2 regions of the Microbacterium sp. BG28 genome follow, and region 2 is predicted to be linked to the other one. Evidence: predicted binding sites of a transcription regulator. Region 2 holds the regulator's gene; the other holds the start of a gene.

Region 1 (4,313 bases), on a different contig from region 2:
CGGCCGGAGAGGCGGGGGAGCTGCTCATCCGCGGGCCGCAGGTGTTCCAGGGTTATTGGCAGCAGCCCGACGAGACGGCGGCCGTGTTGCTTCCGGGAGGCTGGCTGCGCACCGGTGACATCGTGACGGTCAGCGAGGACGGCTTCGTCACCGTCATCGACCGCGTCAAGGAGCTCATCATCACCGGTGGCTTCAACGTCAGCCCGACCGAGGTCGAGCAGGTACTGCTGCTGCATCCGGATGTGGCAGAGGCGGCCGTCGTCGGCATCCCGCGCCCTTCGGGTGGAGAGGATGTGGTGGCCGCGATCGTCACCCGCGAGGGCGCGGTCTTCGACGCGTCCGCGCTGCGAGACTTCGCGCGCACGCACATCACCTCGTACAAGGTGCCCAAGCGGATCGTGGAGGTGAAGGATCTGCCGCGGTCGCAGATCGGCAAGGTGCTGCGCCGGGTCGTCCGCGAGCGCCTGTCGTCCCGCTGAGTCAGGCGCGCGAGAGGGTCACCAGACCGCGGCGCGAGGCGGACTTCGCGAGCCCTTCCGTCTCGGCGAGACGAAGGGTGCGCGCAGGCAGCGGAGGAAGCTCGGATGCGATGCCCTTGGCCTGCTTCGCGATGCCCACCAGCAGTGCCAGGTCGACGCCGGGCGCGGTGACCTCGAGTCGCGCGTAGTCGCTCGTGGTGCCCCATCGCAGCCGCTCGATCTCGCTCAGCCGAAGCGCGTGTGTCGCCTCACCTGCCGTGATCCACATCCGGTCGCGTGATACGCGCACGCTCGCCTCGACCGAGCGTCTGCGCAACAGCGCGGTGACGATGAGGTAGGCCGGGAAGGCGAAGAGCGCCCCGAGCGCGAGGATCAGCAGGCGGGGTCCGAGTCGCTCGACGATGGTGCTGAACATGATGAGCGCCGTCGTGACGACCGCCCCCGTCACGACGATGGTGGCGACCATCCACACGGTGAGCTCCCGCATCCGCATCGGGATCGCCCGGAAGCGGACGATGACCGCATCGCCGTCGTTCTCCCAGGCGAGCGGTACCCGCGGCTGTGCTCGGGTCTTGCCCGGTAGGAGGTTGATGACGCGGTTGAGCAGCGTGATCCAGACCCACCCGGCGGCGGGCGGCAGCGCGAAGAGCACTCCCGTGTAGACCGCGCGTGGCGCGCCGGGGGCCAGCAGGTGCGGAACCAGCTCGATCGACGCGTACAGGGCCGGTGCGAGCGCGACGGCCACGAGCAGGTGGACGATCGCGCCGGTCGGATGCGGCATGCGCACCGTGAGGTTCACGAACCAGATCCCGCTCAGTGCCCCCGCGATGATCGACATCAGGTACGAGAAGAATCCGCCATCGGTGCGGTATCCGGGCAGTGCCGCCAGGATGCAGGCGACCGCCCAGACCAGCGGATTCAGGGCGATCCTCCGCAGCAGAGGCGGCCGTCTCGCCGCCTCGGCGGGGTCGTTCACCCGCCGATTCTATGAGGTCGCAGAAGCGCTCTGGAGGGCCCTGTGAGAACTAGCACTCTCCATGCGAGAGTGCTAATCTGTGATTGTTGAGCCAAGGGGGCTCAACTTAGGGACTACGGGTCGGATCCCGCATCCGATCCCGCTCGAGAGGAGACGACTATGGCTGCATACGACTCGCTCCGTGACCTGGAGCGCATGGCGAACACGTTCTTCGACACCGCGCGGCGCGGCCCTCGGCAGATGCCGATGGACCTCTACCGCGACGGTGACCACTACGTCCTCACCGCCGACCTGCCGGGCATCGATCCCGGATCGGTCGACGTCGACATCGACGGTCAGCTGCTCACCATCCGTGCCGAGCGCACACTGTCGGCGGGTGATGGAGTCACCTGGATCACGCGGGAGCGGACGTCGGGCACGTTCCTGCGTCAGTTGAGCCTCGGCCAGGGGCTCGACACCGAGAAGATCTCGGCGAGCTACCGCAACGGCGTGCTGAGTGTCACGATCCCCGTCAGCGAGAAGGCCAAGCCGCGCAAGGTCGAGATCGTGACGGGTGACGACGCCCCCGCGCTGCAGGTCTCGGAGTCGCAGAGCTGACGCATCGCGGACAGCAGTAAGGGCCGGTCGGAGAGGCTTCCGACCGGCCCTTGTCCCTTTGCACCAAGAGTGTCCTGCAATCACATGTCGGTAGCTGCCACAGCAAAACAACTACCGTGCGAGCACTCTATAACGGTGAGATAACGGAGGGGAAGAGGTTTCCGTTACCTTTTCGTGATTCTTTGCTGACGCATAGCCGACTGTCGGGTTAGCGGTCGCGGACGGGGGTAATCAGCACCCCGCCGAAGCGCGCCTCGGAGTACTCCCACTCACGTCCGTCGACCCACACCCGCGCCGAGGCGCACGGGAGGGACTCGTGCTCGCCGTCCGGCCAGTGCAGGACGAAGCCGCCGCCGAAGGAGGCGTTCGATCCGGTGACGCGGGCGCCGTCCGCATCCACGGCGCGAGCTTCGCACTCGTCGCAGAGATACTCAGGGTACCGGTCCGACTGCGCGACCTGGGCGCCGCAGTTGGGGCACGGCTGCGTGCCGCGGGAACCTGGGAGGAACGCACTCATGGGCACGAGTGTAGGTCGGGTGCTCGTGCCGCCGGCGGGAGCCAGATCGTGAGCCGCACGGCGTCGTCCGGCAGGTGGAGGATCTCGTAGCTCCGTTCGACGACGACACCGTCTGTCCCGCGGATGCGGGTGGTCGCGCCCCGGCGCCGCTCGACGATGTGCCCGCCCCACCACGCCGCGAACTGCGGACTCTTCGCCCCGAGCTCGCGTACGAGATCTCCCAGTCGAGGATCGTCGAGGCGGTCGACGTTCGCCGCGCGGAGGTGGGCGACGGCGCCGCGGGCGAGTTCCTCCCAGTCGAGGAATGTCTGGCTGGCGCGCGGGTCTGTGAGCAGATAACGGCAGGTGTTCCGGTGCCCGGGCGGAAGCTCGGCGAGCCCGGCGTACAGCGACATCCCCTCCTCGTTCGCTGCGACGATCGTGCTGAACCTGTCGAGCACGTACGCGGGCTGCGGACGGATCGCTGCGACGAGAGCCGACATCCGCGGGACGAGATCGGCGTCGGAGGTCGGATCCGCCGGAGCGGCGTCGGCGTCGCGAAGCCGCACGAGGTGTCGCGCCGCATCCGGCGACAACGCGAGCGCGTGGGCGAGGGCGGCGAGCACGGCGTCGCTCGGGTGGGACTCGCGTCCTTGCTCCAGACGGATGTAGTAGTCGACGCTGATCCCGGCGCGGGTCGCGACCTCCTCCCGGCGTAGGCCCGGAGTCCGCCTGGCGCCGGGGGCGTCGTGGCCGGGCGCGAGCGCCCTGTCTTGACGGCGAGCGCGGAGGAAGTTGCCGAGTTCGTTCGAGATGGTCGGCTCCTCTCGGCTGGGTGGGTGGGTCGCTCCTATGAACAGTACGGTCTTCCGCCGGGGCGGCTCGAAGCCGGAATGTGGAGGCATGTCCACCTATACCCACGGTCACCACGAATCCGTGCTGCGCTCGCACCGCTGGCGCACCGCCGAGAACTCCGCCGCCTACCTCGTGCCCTTCCTCGGAGCCGACGACCGACTGCTGGATGTGGGGGCCGGGCCCGGCACGATCACGGTCGATCTCGCGGATCGCGTGGCCCACGTCACTGCCACCGAGATCGGCGAGGGCGAGGCGGCGCTGACCCGTGCGACCGTTCGAGAGCGGGGAGCCGAGAACGTCGACGTGCGGATCGCGGACGTGCACGCCCTGCCGTTCGGCGACGACTCGTTCGATGTCACGCACGCCCATCAGGTGCTGCAGCACGTCTCGGATCCGGTGCAGGCGCTGCGGGAGCTCGCGCGGGTGACCCGACCCGGCGGGATCATCGCGGTGCGCGACGCCGACTTCGCCGGGTTCGCGTGGTGGCCGCAGTCGCCCGAGCTGGACCGCTGGCTGGAGCTGTACCAGGCGGCGGCGCGCGCCAACGGCGGCGAACCGGATGCCGGCAGACGCCTCCTCTCCTGGGCGCGGGAGGCAGGGCTCACCGACATCAGCGCGTCGTCCAGCACATGGTGCTACGCGAGCGCGGATGAGCGGATGTGGTGGGGCAATCTGTGGGCGGACCGCATCCGTCAGTCCGCGCTCGCACGGCAGCTGGAGAGCAGCCCCGACACCGACGCCGACGAGCTCGACCGGATCGCCGCCGGGTGGCGTGAGTGGGCCGCATCCGACGACGGCTGGTTCTCGGTCCTGCACGGGGAGATCATCTGCCGCGTGTCGTGACGAGATCAGACCGGGTACGGTGGCACTTCCGACCCATCGACGCCGGAGGACGACATGAACTCTGACC
Region 2 (4,313 bases):
AGGGGGTTGTCCGCGGCGACGGGCTCCACCTCGAACACGTCCAGTCCTACCCCGCCGATGCGGCCGGACGCGAGTCCGCGCACCAGCGCCGCCTCGTCGACCAGGCCGCCGCGGCTCGTGTTGATGAGGAGGGTGCCGGGACGCATCGCGGCGATCAGCTCATCGTCGACGGTGTGGTGGGTGTCGGGCGTGTGCGGAGCGTGCACCGAGACGATGTCGACGTCGCGCACGACATCCGTGACGCGGTCGACGATGCGCACACCCAGACGCTCGGCCGCCTGGCGGTCGGCGAACGGGTCGAAGGCCACGAGGTCGACCTCGAAGCCGGCGAGGCGACGGGCGACGGTCTGCGCGATGGCGCCGAAGCCGATGAGGCCGATGCTCTTTCCCGCGAGCTCGCGGCCGACGTAGCGATCCCAACGACCGTTCTTCGTCGCGGCGTCGAGCTCGGGGATGCGGCGCAGCAGCGCCAGCATGAAACCGATCGCCAGTTCGGCGACCGCCGCGGCGTTGCCGCCGGGGACGTTCACGACGCGGATGTCGCGCGCTCGGGCTGCGTCGAGGTCGATGTTGTCGAGTCCCACGCCGAGGCGGGAGATGATCTGCAGCCGGCCGGCGCGGTCGAGAGCGTCGGCGTCGTAGACCTCGACGCCGGCGACGGCGGCATCCGCATCCGCGATGCGTGCGTGCAGTTCCTCAGCGGTCCACGGCACGGTGGACTCGTTCTCGACGAGCGTGAAGCCGTGCTCGAGAAGCAGCGCACGGCCGGAGGCGCACAGGGCCGGATAGCGGACCGGTCCGACGATGACGGTGCGACCTGCACCCACCGGTGCGGTCGAATCGTGTCCTGCCATCTGGGAGCCCCTCCTCGAAACGGGTCAGGGCTGCTCCAGGCGGAGCGACCGGTCACCGTTGAACGATCTGTTTTCTGTTAACAGTCAACATAGGACAGTAGGTGGGCCGTGTCAAATGCCCCCCGAGCGGGCATCGACGACGAAGGCGTCAGTGAGCGGCGTCGGGCAGGCTGCGCAGAGCGTCGCGCACGTGGCCCTTGGCGAGGGTCAGGTGCAGGTGCAGTCGCTTGACGGCGGCATCGGCGTCGCCGGTGCGGATGACATCGAGAAAGCCCTGATGATCGGCGGTTGCCGAGGCGATGTCGCTCGTGTCGCTGAGCTCGAACAGGATGGCGAAGATGCGCTGATACGGGCGCCACGCCTCCATCAGCCGGCGGTTGCGCGCGTTGACGTAGAAGCTCGTGTGGAACTGCATATCCGCATCCGCGAAGCGCTCGCCGTCGTCGCTCTCGGCGGCCGCAGCCATATCATCGACGATCGCCTGCACGCGGTCCCAGTCCTTCGAGCTGGCGTTGGCGATGGCGAGCCGGATCGCAAGGGACTCCAGCACCTCGCGCAGCATGTACAGCTCTTCGATGTCGGTCATGCCGACCGCGCGGGTGTAAATGCGCTTGCGGCGGTCCTCGACCAGACCCTCCGCCTCCAGGTGCCGCAGGGCATCGCGCACCGGACCGCGGCTGACGTCGAAACGTGTGGCGAGGGCATCCTCGGCAAGGTGCGTGTCGGCGGGGATGATCCCCTTGATGATCTCGACGCGAAGGCGATGGGCTATCTGGTCACCCATCGCAAGGGGGCGGAGATCGGACACGAGCACCTCACTGTCGTCGGTTAACAGTCAGCGTTGCACCGCGCTTCCCCGCGGGTCAAATCCACGCAGGCGCGGAATCAGTCCGCGGGAGGAAGTTCGCGCCGGGGTCGCCAGACCACGATCTCGGTGGAGCGACGCACGCGCGTACCCGAGCGCAGCGGGACCACGGAGCCCGAGGGGCCGGCGGCGAACACGCGCGCCCCTGGCCGGCGATCGAGCTCAGCGCGCATCGCGTTCTCCAGGTCGCGCACGCGGCCGTGAAGCTCTCGCACGCGGTTCTCGAGCTCGATGATGCGGGCGATGGCGGGTAGGCTCATGCCGTCCGCCGACAGGCGCGACACCTCGCGCAGCTGTTCGATGTGACGCACCGAGTACCGGCGCGAGCCGCCCTTCGTACGTCCCGGCACGACCAGTCCCAGCCGGTCGTACTGACGCAGGGTCTGCGGGTGCATGCCGGCGAGTTCCGCGGCCGTCGCGATCGCGAACACCGGCGCCTCGTCGTCGATCTCGTTCTCGTCCATCCCGCTCACCTCCTTGCCCCGATCATCTCGTCATCCGCGGGTGCCGCATCCGGGTTCGGATGCGGCACCCGCGAATCGTTCGTCAATTGCGCGCCTTGGCCATCAACTCAGCGCGCGGGTTCTCCTTGGGCTCGAGCTCCTGGAAGCGTTCGAGCGCTTCCTTGGCCGCATCGTCGAGGTGGGCGGGAACCGCCACCTGCACCTCGGCGAGCAGATCGCCTGTGCCCTTCTGGGTGTGCACGCCGCGCCCCTTGACCCGCAGGACCCGGCCGGACGGCGTGCCGGGAGCCACGCGCAGGCGCACCGGGTCGCCGCCCAGGGTGGGGACCTCGATCGTCGCGCCGAGCACGGCCTCGGTGAAGGTGATCGGCACGGTCAGGCGAAGGTTGAGCCCGTCACGCGTGAAGACCGGATGCGGACGCACCGAGACCTGCACGACGATGTCGCCGGCCTCGCCGCCGTCGGGCGAGGGGCGCCCGCGGCCGCGGAGTCGGATCTTCTGCCCGTCCGCGACGCCGGCGGGGATCTTCACCTTGAACGGCTTGCCGTCCTCGCCCTGGAGCGTGATGGTCTCGCCGCCCACGGCTGTGGCGAAATCGAGCGTGGTGCGCGCCGTGACGTCGGACCCCTTGGTGGGTCCGCCGAAGCCGCGGTAGCCGCCCGAGGTCTGACCGAAGCGGCCCGACCCGAACGAGCTCGATCCGCCGCGGTCGAACATCGTGAAGAAGTCCTCGAAGCCGCCCGCATCGAACTGGCTGCCGCCGCGGCCCTGGCCGAAGCGCGAGAACACGTCCTCGAAGCCGCCCGCACCCGCGCCGCCCGCGGTGAAGCGGGCGCCGGAGCCCATGGCGCGCATCTGGTCGTACTCCTCGCGCTGCTCCTTGTCGCTGAGCACCGAGTACGCCTCGCTGATCTCCTTGAAGCGCGCCTCGGCCGCCGCATCCCCGGGGTTCGAATCCGGATGGTACTGCCGGGCGAGCTTGCGGTACGTCTTCTTCAGGTCGGCATCGGAGACGTCCTTCGCGACGCCGAGCACCGCGTAGAAGTCCTTGTCGAACCAGTCTTGACTGGCCACGTTCTCCTCCTAGTCCGCCGGCACGGCGACCACGACCTTCGCGGGGCGCAGCTCGACGGAGCCGAGTCGGTAACCGACCTCGACCACCTCGAGGATCGTCGCCTCGGTCTGACCGGGTGTCGGCTGCTGGAAGATCGCCTCGTGCTGCTGCGGGTCGAACGCCTCGCCGGCCGCACCGTAGGTGACCAGACCCATGCGCTCGGCCACGCCGCGCAGCTTCTCGGCGATCGCCGCGAACGGGGTGCCCTCGGCGAGGTCGCCGTGCTTGGCCGCGCGGTCGAGATCGTCGAGCACAGGCAGCAGGTTCTTGGCCACCGAGCCCTTCGCGCGCTCGATCTCCACCTCCCGCTGCTCCTCCGTGCGGCGCCGATAGTTGGCGTACTCCGCCTGCAGGCGCTTGAGATCTCCCAGCAGGTCGGGGTCCTCCGCGGCCGCATCCGCGTTCTGCTCGGCACCCAGGATGTCGTCGACCGTCAGCTCCGGCTCCTGCGAAGCGGGGTCGGAGGCGTGTGCCTCCGACCCCTCCTCGCCGGGCCGAACCTCGTCGCCGTCGTCCGGCTGTGCGAAGTTCTTGTCCGTCATGGTCGTATCTCTTACTTCTTCTCGTCCTCGTCGTCGACGACCTCGGCGTCGATGACGTCCTCCTCGGGGTTCGGCGTGGTGCCGCTGCCCGGGTCGGTGGCGGACGGGTCTGCGGGCTGGCCCTCGGCCTGGGCGGCCTGGTACAGGGCCTCGCCCAGCTGGCTCTGGCTCTGGTTGAGCTTGTCGAACGCGGTCTTGACCGCGTCGTCGTCCTCACCGGCGAGCGCTGCCTTCAGCGCGTCGACGTCGGCCTGCACGGAGTCCTTGACCTCGGCGGGCAGCTTGTCGGCGTTCTCGGAGATCAGCTTGTCGACGGAGTACGAGAGGGTCTCGGCCTGGTTGCGGGTCTCAGCCGACTCGCGCCGCTTCTTGTCCTCGGCGGCGTGCTCCTCGGCCTCGCGCACCATGCGCTCGATGTCCTCCTTGGGAAGCGACGAGCCGCCCGTGATGGTCATCGACTGCTCCTTGCCGGT

What was found. Region 2 encodes HspR, which represses chaperone genes until heat shock. Its sites were predicted from a motif close to AAGTTGAGTCNNNNNGACTCAACTT; they were not measured.
Region 1: a site for HspR is predicted at 1,539-1,563, ahead of SK224_RS02040 (Hsp20/alpha crystallin family protein). Genes of this name have one in related genera too.

The regions. Positions count from the first base shown of each region.
Region 1 is NZ_JAXCHA010000001.1:399,782-404,094, reverse strand. It holds gene SK224_RS02050 (long-chain-fatty-acid--CoA ligase) at 1-479, shown strand, start outside; gene SK224_RS02045 (hypothetical protein) at 481-1,455, opposite strand; gene SK224_RS02040 (Hsp20/alpha crystallin family protein) at 1,615-2,052, shown strand; gene SK224_RS02035 (hypothetical protein) at 2,261-2,569, opposite strand; gene SK224_RS02030 (helix-turn-helix transcriptional regulator) at 2,566-3,453, opposite strand; gene SK224_RS02025 (class I SAM-dependent methyltransferase) at 3,452-4,246, shown strand; gene SK224_RS02020 (hypothetical protein) at 4,301-4,313, shown strand, end outside.
Region 2 is NZ_JAXCHA010000003.1:12,554-16,866, reverse strand. It holds gene SK224_RS11200 (phosphoglycerate dehydrogenase) at 1-854, opposite strand, end outside; gene SK224_RS11195 (GntR family transcriptional regulator) at 1,003-1,662, opposite strand; gene SK224_RS11190 (heat shock protein transcriptional repressor HspR) at 1,740-2,183, opposite strand; gene SK224_RS11185 (DnaJ C-terminal domain-containing protein) at 2,266-3,258, opposite strand; gene SK224_RS11180 (nucleotide exchange factor GrpE) at 3,268-3,840, opposite strand; gene dnaK (molecular chaperone DnaK) at 3,852-4,313, opposite strand, start outside.